DNA from 2 places in the Mesorhizobium sp. M1217 genome. Region 1 is predicted to be linked to the other one. Evidence: predicted binding sites of a transcription regulator. Region 1 holds the regulator's gene; the other holds the start of a gene.
What was found. Region 1 encodes LexA, which represses DNA repair genes until DNA is damaged. Its sites were predicted from a motif close to TGTTCNNNNTGTGTTCNG; they were not measured.
Positions count from the first base shown of each region.

Region 2: the regulator LexA is predicted to act here: its motif matches at 5,343-5,360, upstream of NKH37_RS11850 (ATP-dependent helicase).

Region 1 is NZ_JAMYMA010000001.1:345,258-352,898, forward strand. Features, by position in the region: gene trpC (indole-3-glycerol phosphate synthase TrpC) at 1-632, shown strand, start outside; gene moaC (cyclic pyranopterin monophosphate synthase MoaC) at 635-1,141, shown strand; gene NKH37_RS01780 (molybdopterin molybdotransferase MoeA) at 1,141-2,346, shown strand; gene NKH37_RS01785 (hormone-sensitive lipase) at 2,354-3,184, opposite strand; gene kynU (kynureninase) at 3,280-4,527, opposite strand; gene lexA (transcriptional repressor LexA) at 5,000-5,731, shown strand; gene NKH37_RS01800 (ComEC/Rec2 family competence protein) at 5,725-7,641, opposite strand, start outside.
Region 2 is NZ_JAMYMA010000006.1:52,106-59,746, forward strand. Features, by position in the region: gene NKH37_RS11825 (RrF2 family transcriptional regulator) at 1-238, shown strand, start outside; gene NKH37_RS11830 (Lrp/AsnC family transcriptional regulator) at 247-726, opposite strand; gene NKH37_RS11835 (EamA family transporter) at 817-1,725, shown strand; gene NKH37_RS11840 (dienelactone hydrolase family protein) at 1,726-2,619, opposite strand; gene NKH37_RS11845 (glucose/quinate/shikimate family membrane-bound PQQ-dependent dehydrogenase) at 2,837-5,149, opposite strand; gene NKH37_RS11850 (ATP-dependent helicase) at 5,402-7,641, shown strand, end outside.

The sequences.
Region 1 (7,641 bases):
AGAAGGCTAGCCCATCCAAAGGCCTGATCCGCGCCGATTTCGATCCGCCGGCGCTGGCCAGGGCCTATGCGGAAGGCGGCGCCGCCTGTCTTTCGGTGCTGACCGACGCACCCTCTTTCCAAGGGGCGCCCGCGTTCCTCAGCGATGCGCGCGCTGCCGTCGAGTTGCCTGCCTTGCGCAAGGATTTCCTGTTCGATCCCTATCAGGTCTACGAGGCCAGGGCATGGGGCGCCGATGCCATACTGATCATCATGGCCAGCGTCGACGACGCGTTGGCAAGAGAACTCGAAGCGACAGCTTTCGGGCTCGGCATGGACGCGCTGGTCGAAGTGCATGACGAGGCCGAGATGGAACGCGCGCTGCAGCTGTCGTCGCGGCTGATCGGTATCAACAACCGCAATCTCCGGACCTTCGAAACCAGCCTCGAGACCTCGGAACGGCTGGTCGCGATGGTGCCCGCCGACCGCCTTCTGGTCAGCGAGAGCGGTATCTTTTCGCATGACGATTGCCGCCGGCTGGAGCGGAGCGGCATCGCCACTTTTCTGGTCGGTGAGAGCCTGATGCGTCAACAGGACGTGGCCGCTGCAACGCGCCTGCTTTTGACGGGCAAGGCGCCGGCAGAGGCGATCTGAGGATGGCGGCCGCCCTCACCCATCTTGGCGCGCGCGGCGAAGCCAACATGGTCGATGTCGGCGACAAGGCTGAGACGGTGCGCACGGCAGTCGCGGAGGGCTTCGTGTCGATGCGGCCCGAGACGCTGGACATGATCCTCGCCGGCGATGCCAAGAAGGGCGACGTGCTCGGTACCGCGCGTATCGCCGGCATCATGGCGGCCAAGAAGACGCATGAACTGATCCCGCTCTGCCATCCACTGCTGCTGACCAGGATATCTGTCGATATCGAGCCGGACGCAGCTTTGCCCGGCCTGAAGGTCACAGCATTGACCCGCGTCACCGGCAAAACCGGCGTTGAGATGGAGGCCCTGAGCGCCGTCTCGGTCGCTTGCCTGACCATCTACGACATGGCCAAGGCGGTCGACCGCGCCATGGTCATCTCCGGCATCAGGCTGGTTGAAAAGACCGGCGGGAAATCCGGCGACTACAAGATCACCGAAGATGGGGTCACCGAGGCAGGCCGCTGATGGCGCTGGTCCCAGTTGCTGAGGCGCTCGAGCGCCTGTTGGACGGCGCAGCTGCACTGCAGGGCGAACGCGTCGCGCTGCTGGATGCCGCCGACCGCGTGCTGGCGGAGCCGGTTGTGGCGCTCCGCACCCAGCCGCCGTTCAACGCCTCCGCCATGGACGGCTATGCCGTGCGGGCGGCTGATATCGCGTCCTTACCAGCAAAGCTTTCGGTGGTCGGCATGGCGCCGGCCGGAAGCGGCTTTGCCGGGACGGTGCAGCAGGGGCAGGCCGTCCGTATCTTCACCGGCGCGCCGCTTCCCGAAGGCGCCGACACCATCGTCATCCAGGAGAACGTCCGCGATCTCGGCCGCGGTGTCGTCGAAGTGACGGAGCCGACGGTGCAGGGGCGAAACATCCGCCGCCTCGGGCTCGATTTCGCCAAAGGCGACGTCCTGCTGCACAAAGGCCGCCTGCTCGACCCGGCGGCCTTGTCGCTGGCGGCATCGGCCAACCAGCCCGAGGTCGGCGTGGTCAAAAGGCCGTTGGTCGCCATCATCGCCACCGGCGACGAATTGCTGCCGCCGGGCAGCGAGCTTGGCCCCGACCAGATCATCTCCTCCAACGCCTATGGTGTCGCCGCCGCCGCACAGTCGGTCGGTGCGCGAGTGCTCGACCTTGGCATCGCGCCGGACCGCAGGGAGGCGATCGCTGCGCTGGTGGAAAAGGCCGTGAAGGCTGGCGCGAACGTCATCGTCACGCTGGGCGGTGCCTCGGTCGGTGACCACGATTTCGTCCATGACGTGCTGACCGGGCAAGGCATGACTCTCGATTTCTGGAAGATCGCCATGCGGCCGGGCAAGCCGCTGATGTTCGGGCGGCTGGGCGACATTCGCTGCATCGGCTTGCCCGGCAATCCGGTGGCGAGCCTGGTCTGCACCCAGCTCTTCCTGAAGCCGCTGCTGGCGCGGCTCGGCGGCCGCGCCTTTCAGCAGGATATGCGTGAGGCACGGCTCGGCGCTGCCATGCCGGCCAACGATCTCAGGCAGGATTATGTGCGGGCTGTTGTCAGCGCTGACGCCGGCACGCTCGTGGCGACGCCGTTCAGCATCCAGGATTCCTCGATGCTGAAAATGCTGGCCGATGCCAACGGGCTGATCGTCCGTGCGCCGTTCACGCCCGCCGCGGCGGCGGGCGCCGCTTGCGACGTGCTGATGCTACGCTGAACCTGCCTCACTCCGAGATCAAGGTCCGGGTCAGCGGATGGTCTGGATCGGCCAAACCGTCGATGATGTTGAAATGATGCCGGTCAGGCTCGACCACCGAACTGGTCGCGGCACCCAGGCCGATCCAGATGTTGGCCAGTAACGCGCTCTGGCGCAGGAATTCGGCGCGCTCGCCGCCGCCGGCCCAGCAGGTCAGGCGGGCCTTGTCCATCGGGCGCAGCAGCACCGGGCTTTCGGCCTGCGCCTCGGCCTCATCGATCGCCAGCGTCTCGTTCATGCCGGTGCGCATGATCGGGCGCAAATCGTGCACACCCGAGATCGATACGACATGGCGAATGCGCCGGACAATTTCGGGCGCCAGCGGCGTCGTCGTCGTAACCATCCGGCTAACAAGATGGCCACCGGCCGAGTGTCCGGTCAGCATCAGCGGCCCTGCGACCATCCCCGCCGCCTTGCCGATCGCCGCGCCGACTTCCTTGACGATGCCGCCAATGCGCATCTGCGGACAGAGCGTGTAGGACGGCATCGCCACGGCATAGCCGCGATCAACAGCGCCAGCGGCAAGATGCGACCAGAAACTCTTGTCGAATGCCATCCAGTAGCCGCCATGGACGAACACCACGAGCCCCTTGGGCTTGGTGGCCGGCAGGAAAAGATCGAGCCGGTTGCGTGGGTTTTCGCCATAGGCGATGTCGAGCCGTGCCCTGCCCTCGGTCGAAAGCACGTCGCGAAAACCCCCCGCGGGCTCCACCCAGGCCGCCGGCCAGCGATCGCTGCCGGCTATGTTGGCGCCGTTGGCATAGGCGTTGTCCCAATCGGCAATGTGACGTTCGAACACCCTGCGCCCTCCCCTGGCAATATGGCCCTGCAACGAGCGTGAGCATCGCGCGGCGCGTCGTCGCCAGCCTCACGATTCCAGCTCTCGCATCAATCTCAAGTGACAGCCGCCTTGATGGCGAAGCGCGCATCCTTCCACGCACCGGTGCGCAGGATGTCCTCAAGCACTTCGACGGCCTGCCAGACATCGGCATAGCCGACATAGAGCGGGGTGAAGCCGAAGCGCATGGTCGATGGCGCGCGAAAATCGCCGATCACGCCACGTTCGATCAGCGCGCGCATGATCTGGTAGCCATGCTCGTGCATGAATGAAATCTGGCTGCCGCGTTTTTCCCCGTCGCGCGTGCTTTCGAGCGTTAGCCCGTAAGTGCCGCACTTTGCCTCGACAAGCTCGATGAACAGATCGGCCAGCGCGATGCTCTTCTTGCGCACCGCCGTCATGTCGACATCGTTCCAGATGTCGAGCGCGCCCTTCAGCGTGCGCATCGACAGGACCGGCTGGGTGCCGCACAGAAACCGGCGGATGCCGGTGCCGGCCGCATAGCCTGGCTCGAAGGCGAAGGGCCGTGCATGGCCCCACCAGCCGGTGAGCGGCTGCTGGATGTCGGCAAGATGCCGCTCAGCCGCATAGATGAAGGCAGGCGCGCCCGGTCCGCCATTCAGATATTTGTAGGTGCAGCCAACGGCAAAATCGGCGTTTGCCTTGTCGAGCTCGACTGGCATCGCACCGGCGGTGTGGCAGAGATCCCAGACGATCATCGCCCCGGCTTCCTGGGCCCTGCGCGTCAGCGCCGGCATGTCGCGCAGTTCGCCCGACTTGTAGTTGACGTGGTTGACCAGCACCACGGCGGTGCCTTCGTCGATCAGCTCTTCGATGCTCGGCGCGTCGACCCCCGAGAGGCGAAGCAGCGTATCTTTTCGCGTCGAAACCACACCCTCAGCCATGTAGAGATCTGTCGGAAAACTGTCGCCCTCGGCGACGATGACCTGCCGCTCCGGCCGCATGGCCATGGCGGCGTGCAGCAGCTTGTAGATGTTGACCGATGTCGTGTCGCAGACCACCGTCTGGCCGGCCGCGGCACCGATCAGGCGCCCGAGCTGGTCGCCGAGTTCGAGTGGCATGTTGAACCAGCCGGCCGTGTTCCAGGCGCGGATGAGATCATGCGCCCATTCTTCGGTCGCTGCCTTGCTCAATTCATCGAAAGCGGCACGCGAAGCGGCCCCTAGCGAATTGCCGTCGAGATAGATCACTCCTTGCGGCAGCACAAAGCGGTCGCGCATCGCGCGCAGCGGATCTGCAGCATCCAACGCCTTTATGGCCACGAGATCGGGAATTCCTGTCATGATTTGTCTGCTCCCCCAAGATTCACCGCAACGCCGGACACGCATCGACGGCATCCATCGGTCACGAGCGGTTCTCCATTACCTGGTATCGCGCAGCAAGGCTCCACCGGCGACAAGTTGCCTGACCACGCGGTGGAAACCAGGAGCCAAGCCAACCCAAGGTTGGCGTTTTGAGTTCGTTTCGTTCACGGTGCATTGACCAAACCGCACAGTCGATACGGCTTCAATTCCGTGCCCCTTTGCCGGCTGACGGCCGATAGCAGTGCCGCCTTCTGGAAACCCAGAGGCCGCAAACGAAAGCAGAATCAAGGCGATGAGGCCCGCGGCGGTGAAAATGCAGCGTCCCGGTTTGGCGAGTGGTATCGTTACCCGAGCCCTAATACATTCATTAAACTTTAAACAGTTGCGGAACACAACTGGAACAGATAGTGTTTGTTCTGGGTTTGTTTTTCTGATTCTGTTGGGGGTCGCTATGCTGACACGCAAACAACACGAACTGCTTATGTTCATCCACGAAAGGCTGAAGGAAAGCGGTATCCCGCCCTCCTTCGACGAGATGAAGGAAGCGCTCGACCTGGCTTCCAAATCGGGAATCCACCGGCTGATTACGGCGCTGGAGGAGCGCGGCTTCATTCGCCGTTTGCCCAACAGGGCTCGTGCGCTGGAGGTGCTGCGCCTGCCCGATTCGATCGCCCCCGGCCTCAATGCGGCACGCAAGTTCTCGCCGAGCGTCATCCAGGGCAGTCTTGGGCAAGGTCCTCGGCAAGGCAAGCCGACATCGTCGCGCGTCCCTGCAGCCGGCAATGACGACGATGTCGTCGCCGCCGTGTCTATCCCGGTGATGGGCCGCATCGCCGCTGGTGTGCCGATCGATGCCATCCAGCACCAGACGCATTCGATCTCGGTGCCGCCGGACATGATCATGGGCGGCGAGCATTATGCGCTCGAGGTCAAAGGCGATTCGATGATCGAGGCTGGCATTTTCGACGGCGACACGGTGATCATCCGCAATGCCGATACGGCGAGCCCCGGTGAGATCGTGGTGGCACTGGTCGACGAGGAAGAAGCGACGCTGAAGCGGTTCCGCCGCAAGGGCGCCTCGATCGCCCTGGAAGCCGCCAATCCGGCCTACGAGACGCGCATCTTCGGACCAGACAGGGTCAAGGTGCAGGGCAAGCTCGTTGGGCTGATCCGCCGCTACTGAGCTGCGCCCTTGGCGCCGGCTTTTGGCTTGTCGGCTCTGCGGTATGGCGGCATGCCCCGCGCCGCGCGTGAAAATTTCCGCTGCACGTGCCAGGGCCGGTATGATTTTTCGACGGCGAAGCGGATTTCGGCGCGTGTTGCCGCTTGTGGATCGAAATAGACGGCCGCACTTCCCGCGCGCGCCAGTTGCCGTTTGGTGACGACGAGGACCAGCCGGTCGTAGTAGCAGGGATTATGGGCGGTGGCGTCGTCGATGACGATCAAGCTGGCAAAGGCGCAGGCTGGCCGTGCAGTATCGCGGTCATTGGCTAGCGCGATGATCGCGCCGGATGGATGCCTGGCAAGGCAGAGACCGTCCGTGCAAATGAACGGCATGCCCGGCGGTAAGTCGGCCGGATCGGCAATGTCGAATTGCGGATCGTTCTTTCCAGGTGTTTCCGGCGCGACGATAGCCTCTGATGTGAGCGCGCGTTTCCAGTTGTCGATGGTGAACTCATTCGGGCGTGCCCGGTTGACCGCGAGTTCACCGCTGCCGATCGGCAGCGCGACGAGCCGTGCGTCCTCCGAGATCAATACATCGGGTACGCGCGTCTGCGTTGTCGTTAGCAAGCCGGCGAGCGCAAAAGGAAGGGCCACGAGCCGCAACCAGGTCGTCGCCATGCTGGCAATGACGAGGGCGATCGTCACCAAAAGGACAGATCTCAGCGAAATCAGCCCGACCGCATCGATCGGCGAGCGCTCGGAGATCCACCCGGACAGGGCGATCATCGCCGTCAGCCCCTTGCCCATCACGTAGAGGAAAGGCCCATCCGCGCCGAACGGCATCGCCAGCGCACTGAGGACGGCGAAGGGCATGACGACCAGTGAGACGATAGGCATGATGGCCAGATTGGCGAACAGGCTGAGCGGCGCCACGCGCTGGAAATGCCATATGGCGAAAAGCGCCGTGGCGCTCCCTGCAATGATCGAGGTCATCGCCAGGCCGCCCATGCCCATCAGTACCTTTCTAGTGGCAAAGCGTAGCGGCGACCGCCGGGGCGGCGGCGTGGTGGCCCCGCCGGCGCGGTAATCGGACCAGCCTGCATAGGCGCCGACAAGGGCCGCCGTCGCGGCGAAGGACATCTGGAAGCTCGGACCGACCACCTCGTGCGGCGACACCAGAATGACCGCGATGGCCGAGATCGCCAGGTTGCGCATGGTGAGCGCGGCCCGGTCGAACAGCACGGCGATAAGCATCACCGCCAACATGATGAAGCTGCGTTCGGCCGCCACCACAATGCCGGAAAAGACGAGGTAGGCCGCAATCGAAAAAAGCGCGGCGGCCGCCGCGTATTTCTTGACCGGCCGTCGCGATGAGAAATCGGGAAACAGCGCAAAGGCGCCGCGCAGCAGCGCCATAATGGTGCCGGCGACCAACGCCATATGCAGCCCCGAGATGGAGATGATGTGGTAGATGCCGGTACGCCGCATCGCTTCGTTGATCTCCTCGGGAATGCCGGCGCGCACGCCGACGATCAGCGCAGCAGCAATCTCGCCCTCGGCGCCGCCGATGCGGCTGCGGATATGGTCGGCGATGGATTCGCGCGCGTCTTCGATCGCGGAAGAAAGCCGCGCGGCAAACGGCATGCTGCCCGACGACACGACTTTCGGATTGCCGAGAAAAAAGCCGCTGCCGCCGATACCGGCAAAATAGCTGTCGAAGGAGAAATCATAGCTGTCGGGCCGCACCGGCCCGGTCGGCGGCAGCAGCCGCACATAGCCGGCGATCTCGGAACCGGCGGTCAGCTCAGCCGGTATTTTCATCGCCGAAACGCGGACCCGTTCCGGCATGTAGCGCAGTGTCGGCCTGGCGGTTGAGATCACATCGATCGTCAGCCTGATGCGGCCGCTCGCCATGGGCTCGAACGATAC
Region 2 (7,641 bases), on a different contig from region 1:
CGAAATCAAGATCGGCCATGTCGTGCGTGTCCTCGACGGGCCGCTGGCGCCGATCCCTTGCGCCAGCCGCACACAATACCAGCGCTGCGAGGATTGCGACGAGGCGACCTGCCAGGTCCGGCACATGATGCTGGAGGTGCGTCAGGCGATCGCAGAGGTGCTGGACAACCGCAGCCTCGCCGCCATGCGCGACGCCGACAATGACGATTTCCCGGTCGAGCTGACGTCGCAGATTTAAATCTAGCATCAGGCCGGGCGCTTCACCGCCCCTAGCGGCGAGCGTGCCACTACCGGCGTCGACTGGATGATCGCCGTATTGGTCATCGCATGGGGAATGATCCGGTCGATCACCCGCTCGAGCTCGGCGACCGAGCCGACATGCGCCAGCGCGATGAAACAGTCTTCGCCGGTGACCCGGTCGCATTGGGCGATTTCCGGCAGGTCGCGGATGATTTCGGCCACGACGGCGAGTTGCCCCGGCACCGGCCTGATGCGCAGCCATGCCGACAGCTTCATGCCGAGCGCGGCCGGATTAATCCGCACCGTATAGGCCTCGATCACGCCGCTTTCCTGCAGCCGCTTGATGCGCTCGGCGACGCTCGGCGCCGACAGGCCGACTGAGCGCGCCAGTTCGGCAATACTGGTGCGCGCATCCTCCTCCAGCAGGCGCAGGATTTTTAGATCCGCCGGATCCAGATCGGTATTTTCATTTCGAAGGCGTTTCAGCGGAATACTCCTTGCTTTCGAAAAGGGAATAGCCGCAATGCCCGGCCATCATCCATATCAACGGCAAAAATCGCCTGCGATACTGACCCCATGGAAGATCGGACGCAAGCCCCAGCAGCAAGTCCGGCACTCGCCGGCCCGGCTTTTACCTTGGCAAGCTCGGTGCCGCCCCATCTGTGGTTCGGCGTCAGCGCCGTGTTCCACTATCTCGGCCCCGCTTTCGCAGTCCTGCTTTTCTCGCATGTCGGCGTGCTCGGCATGGCGTGGCTGCGCATCGCCACCGCGGCACTGGTTTTTGCCCCGCTGACCCGACCATGGGCGGTCTTCGCCCGCGCCGATCGCTCGACGCGGTTGTTGCTTGTGGGTTTCGGCGTCTGCCTTGGGGTGATGAATTGCTCGTTTTACCTGGCGCTCGACCGGCTGCCGATCTCGCTGGTAGCGGCGATCGAATTCGTCGGCACCATCGGCGTCGCGCTTGTCGGCCTCAGAAGCCCGCGCAATCTCGCCGCCCTTGCAATCGCCGTCGCCGGCACCTTGCTGCTCATCGACGTCAAATGGTCGAGCGATCCTGTCGGCCTGTTCTGGGCCTTCCTCAATGGCGCGCTGTTCGTCTTCTATATCGTGCTCGGCCACCGCGTCGCGCGCGCCGACGCTGGCGATGGCATCGCCGGGCTGGGTGCCGCCATGGCGGTCGCCCTTCTCGTCGTTCTGCCGATCGGTCTTGCCGATGCGCTGCCGGCGTTCTCGACGCCGCCGCTGCTGCTTGCGGCGGTCGGTGTCGGCATCTGCTCGTCGGTCATTCCCTATATTTGCGACCAGCTTGCCATGTCGCGGCTGCCGCGCTCCAGTTTCGCGCTGATGCTGTCATTGCTTCCGGTTACCGCGACGTTTATCGGCGTCATCGTGCTGCGGCAGGTGCCGAGCCTCACTGACTGCCTCGGCATCGCGCTGGTGGTGGCCGGCGTCGCCCTTCACAAACCGGCGCTGGCGCCCGCCTGATCAGGCCAACTTCTCCTTGAGGAAAGCGATCGTCCGCCCCCAGGCGAGGTCAGCCGCCTTCTTGTCGTAACGGGCCGCCGATGTGTCGTTGTTGAAGGCATGGTTGGCGCCTTCATAGACATAGACCGAATATTCGATATGGGCCGCGTCGAGTTCCTTCTTGAAGGCGTCGATGCCGGCATTGGTGCGGGTGTCGAGCCCGGCATAATGCAGCATGAGCGGCGCCTTGATCTTCGGCACGTCCTCGGCCTTCGGCTGCATGCCGTAATAGGCAACGGCGGCTGCAAGATCCGGCGCGTTGACGGCCAGCATGTTCACCGTGCCGCCGCCCCAGCAGAAGCCGACGGCGCCGACCTTGCCGTTGCCGTCCTTGTGGCCTTTGAGGTAGGCGACCGTTGCGACGGCATTGGTGGCGACCTGTGCTGGATCGAGCTGGGAAAACAGGTCACGTGCCCTGTTTTCATCGGCCGGCGTGCCGCCGAGCGGTGTCATGAAGTCCGGGGCAAGCGCCACGAACCCCTCCAGCGCCACGCGCCGCGCCACGTCGCGAATATGCGGGTTGAGCCCCCGGTTTTCGTGCACGACGATGACCGTGCCCAGCTTGCCGGCCTGACCCGCCGGCTTGACCAGATAACCCTTCATCTCGCCGCCGCTGCCTGTATAGCTGATGTCCTCGCCTTTCACGCGCGGATCGTTTTCCGCGACGATTGCCGCCTGGGCCGAATTCGCCGCCAGCAGCGGCGAGATCGCGGCCGCTGCCGCACCCGACCCGGCAAGCCTGGTCAACTGCTCCATGAAGCGCCGCCGGTCGAGCGTCAGATGCGTGTATTCATCATAGGCATCGATCATCGCCTGGGTAATGACAGGCTTGGCGGGGCCGGCAGGTGTTGTCATGGCGCGCTCCTAGGTCTTCGGCCCCCGGCAGCAACATAGGGTCGAAGCCTGGCTGGTCCAGTCACGGCTGAGTGAGGGCTGCCATAAGTCTCTGCACGATGGCCTTGATGCCGCGTTGGTCCAGCAGGCCGAGACAGCCGCCGGCCCGCAGCTGACCAACGAGGTACTTGCATCGGTACCCGACCTGAAAGGGCATCTCGGGCTCTGAGGAACTTCTCTATTTCGGCAGCGTATAGGCCATCACATAATCGCCCGGCTTGGTGCCGACCGAGCCGTGGCCGCCGGCAACGATGACGACGAACTGGCGTCCGTCGGCTACCGTGTAGGTCATCGGTGTCGACTGCCCGCCGGCAGGCAGCCGCGCCTGCCAGAGCTGTTTGCCGGTCGTCAGGTCATAAGCGCGCACATAGTCGTCGACCGCCGCACCGAGAAAGGCGACGCCGCCGGCAGTGATCATCGGCCCGCCAATGCCCGGCACGCCGACCTTGAACGGCAGCGGCAGCGGCGTCATGTCGTAGACGGTGCCGTTGCGATGCTTGTAGACGATCTTGCCGGTCCGAAGGTCGGCGCCGGCCACATAGCCCCACGGAGGCGCCTGGCAGGGAATGCCGAGCGGCGACAGGAATGGCTTCAATATCACTGCGTAAGGCGCACCGTCATTGCGGTTCAGGCCTTGTTCGCTGCCCTTGGTATCGCCCGGCGGCGGCACGTCGGCGCGCGGCACCAATTTGGAGATGAACGCCAGGTATGTCGGCATGCCGAACATCACCTGCCGGACCGGATCGACTGCCACGCCGCCCCAGTTGAAGGTGCCGAAATTGCCAGGATAGATCAGCGAGCCTTGCAGCGACGGCGGCGTATAGCGGCCCTCATACCGCAGCTTCCGAAGCTCGATCCGGCAGGCCAGCTGGTCGAACATGGTGATGCCCCACATATCCGCGCCGGTCAGTGGCTTCGGACTGAAGCTGAGGTCCGAGACCGGCTGCGTCGGCGAGGTATGGTCGCCTTCGATCGCGCCGCCCGGCGCCGGCACTTCCTTGACCGGAACGATCGGCTCGCCGCTGCGCCGGTCGAGCACATAGAGGTCGCCCTGCTTGGTCGGCCCGACCAGCGCCGGCACCACACCACTGGCCGTGGTTATGTCGACCAGCGTCGGCTGCGCCGGCACGTCCATGTCCCAGAGATCGTGATGCACGGTCTGCCGCACCCAGCGCAATTGTCCGGTGTTGAGATCGAGCGCGGTGATCGAGGAAGAGAATTTCTCGTCATTGGCGCTGCGTCCGGCGCCGAGCTGGTCCGGCGTCTTGTTGCCGAGCGGCACATAGAGCAGGCCGAGCTTCTCGTCGGCGCTCGCCGTCGACCACATATTGGGCGAGTTGTTGGTGTAGGTCTGGCCCGGCGGCAGCGGCGTCGTCTGGTCCGGATTGCCGGAATCCCAATTCCATAACAGCGCGCCGGTGTCGGCATCGTAGGCACGGATGACCCCGGACGGCTCCTGCGTCGAATAATTGTCGTTGACCGCGCCGCCGACGATGATCTTGTTGGCGACGATCAGCGGCGCGGAAGTCGAATAGTAATAGCCCGGCTTCGGATATGGCATGTTGGCGAGCAGGTTCAGCGTGCCGCCCTCGGCAAATGTCGGACAGACCTGGCCATTCGCCGCGTCGAGCGCGATCAGCCGGGCGTCCGATGTCGGCAGATAGATGCGCGTGGCGCAGGGCTGGCCGGCGGCGATCTTGGCATCGGCATAGTAAGCCACGCCGCGGCAGGTCTGGTGCTGGCGGTCCTTGTTGAGCTTGACCTGCGGATCGAAACGCCATTTCTCCTTGCCGCTCGCGGCATCGATGGCGATGGCGAAATTATGCGGCGTGCAGATGTAGAGCGTGTCGGCGATTTTCAGCGGCGTCACCTGATAGGTCGTCTCGCCGATGTCGTCGGGCCCTTTCACGTCGCCGGTGCGATAGGTCCAGGCCGGCTGCAGATTGGCAACGTTTTCGGGGGTGATCTGGTCGAGCGGCGAATAGCGCTGGCCATATTGCGTGCGACCGTAATAGTGCCATTCGCCGGCCGGCACATTGCCGCCGAGTTCGGCCGTCGGCGTCACCTTGTCGGTGTTGAGTTGGCCGGCAATATCCTTTGGGTCCGTCGTCATCGAATAACCGGCGACGCCGAGCGATGCCAGCACCGCGAGGATCAGCGGCGCTCGTCCGTCGGGACCGGTAAGCCCGCGCCGCGCCCATGGCGTCAATAGCCACAGCGCGACAAGCACGATGATGCCGCCGCGCGGGCCGAGCTCCCACCAGTCGAAGCCGGTTTCCCAGACAGCCCAGGCGAGCGTGCCGAGCACGATCGCCGCGTAGAGCCACAGCGCCGTGGATCTGCGCCTGTAGAGCAGCCAGGCAGCGATCAGGAAAGCTATGCCGGCGATGACGTAATACCAGCTGCCGCCCAGCGTCACGAGCCAGATGCCGCCGCCGCCAAGCGCCAGGCCGATGAGGAAAAGGATCAGGGAGGTGATGACCACAGCCAAGACGGTGCTCCTTCGACTGGTGCGCTCCGCGACGCGTCCATGGGCAACCCCGCATTGCGTGCCTGCCCCCACGCAACTTTCTCCGGCCCGCTTCCCCTGTCAAGCAAGCTCGGCGTTTTACGGCGTCGACCCACGGCAAGCTCGGCGTTTTGGTTAGCGGACCCATTCAGATTGTGAGTCTACCGACTGGACAGAGAACAAAACGGAGACACTTCTGGCCTTTCGCTGCCGAATCACTACATTCGGGGAGAGATGTCCGGCTTTTCGGAAGACATGCCCTTTTTTGACGAACCGAACGCGCGGCCCGTGGCCCCGTCGGGCATCGCCGCGCGCGCCATGGCTGCCCGCAGCAATCAAAACAACGCGCCCGATTATCTCAACGGCCTCAACCCCGAGCAGCGGCTGGCGGTGGAAACCACCGAAGGCCCGGTGCTGGTGCTGGCCGGCGCCGGCACCGGCAAGACGCGCGTCTTGACCACCCGCATCGCCCACATCCTTGCCACCGGCAAGGCCTTCCCTTCGCAGATCCTCGCCGTCACCTTCACCAACAAGGCGGCGCGCGAGATGAAGCAGCGCATCGGCCTGTTGATCGGCGAAGGCAATGTCGAGGGCATGCCGTGGCTCGGCACCTTCCACTCGATTGGCGTGAAGCTGCTGCGCCGACATGCCGAGCTGGCCGGGCTCAAATCCGACTTCACCATTCTCGACACCGACGATGTCGTGCGGCTGATCAAACAGCTCATCCAGGCGGAAGGGCTGGACGACAAGCGCTGGCCGGCCAAGCAGTTCGCCCAGATGATCGACGGCTGGAAGAACAAGGGCCTCGGTCCCGCCGACATCCCCGAGGGCGATGCCCGTGCCTTCGCCAACGGCAAGGGCCGCGAACTCTACAAGGCCTATCAGGAGCGGCTGCAGACGCTGAATGCCTGTGACTTCGGCGATCTCCTATGTCACCCGATCCGCATCTTCCGCGCCAATCCGGACGTGCTGAAGGAATACCACAAGCGCTTCCGCTACATCCTTGTCGACGAGTACCAGGACACCAACACCGCACAGTACATGTGGCTGCGCCTGCTGGCCCAGCGGCCTCAAGGCAAGCCAATCTCCCCCCTCGCGGGGGAGATGTCCGGCAGGACAGAGGGGGGCGCGAAGGATCGCGACGCTTCCAATGGTCCTGGCGGAAACGCTGGCGGGACAGCGCCCCCCTCTGTCGGCTCCGCCGACATCTCCCCCACGAGGGGGGAGATTGGGCGCTCTTCGGCCGAAGGCCGCAAGCCCGACCGGGCGTCGGCCGGCCAGGCCGCCCCCGCGGAGGCCAGCGAGCGAAGCTCGCGCGCGGCCGTGAGCGAAAGCAAAGTTAACATCTGCTGCGTCGGCGACGACGACCAGTCGATCTATGGCTGGCGCGGCGCCGAAGTCGACAACATCCTGCGCTTCGACAAGGATTTCCCCGGCGCCACCATCATCCGGCTGGAGCGCAACTACCGCTCGACCGCGCACATCCTCGGCACCGCCTCGCATCTCATCGCCCACAATGAGGGCCGCTTCGGCAAGACGCTGTTTACCGAGAAGATCGCCGAGGACGACGAGAAGGTGCATGTCCACGCCGCCTGGGATTCCGAGGAGGAGGCCCGCGCCGTCGGCGAGACCATCGAGGCCTACCAGCGCCAGAAGCACAATTTGAACGATATGGCGATTCTCGTCCGCGCGTCTTTCCAGATGCGCGAATTCGAGGACCGCTTCGTCACGCTCGGGCTCAATTACCGCGTCATCGGCGGCCCGCGCTTCTATGAGCGGCTCGAGATTCGCGACGCATTGGCCTTCTTCCGCGTCGTCGCACAAGGCGCCGACGACCTCGCCTTCGAGCGCATCGTCAACGTGCCGAAACGCGGGTTGGGCGAGGCCACCATCCGCCAGGTCCACGACACCGCACGCGCGCTGCGCATCCCGATGCTGGAGGCGGCGGCAAAACTGGCCGAAAGCGACGAGCTGAAGCCGAAGCCGCGTGCCGCACTCCGCGAGGTATCAGCCAATTTCGAGCGCTGGCAAAAGGCTCTCGAAACCACCCCGCACACCGAACTCGCCGAGACCATTTTGGAGGAGAGCGGCTACACCGACATGTGGAAGAACGACCGCTCGGTCGAAGCGCCCGGCCGGCTGGAGAACCTAAAGGAGCTGATACGCTCCATGGAGGAGTATGAATCGCTGCGCTCCTTCCTCGAACATGTCGCGCTGGTGATGGACGCCGAGCAGAACGCTGAGCTCGACGCCGTCAACATCATGACGCTGCATTCGGCCAAGGGCCTCGAATTCGAAACCGTGTTCCTGCCCGGCTGGGAGGAAGGCCTGTTCCCGCACCAGCGTTCCCTCGACGAGGGTGGCCGGTCCGGGCTCGAGGAGGAGCGCCGCCTTGCCTATGTCGGCCTGACCCGCGCCAAGAAGAACCTGCATCTCTGGTTTGTCTCCAACCGCCGCATCCACGGCCTCTGGCA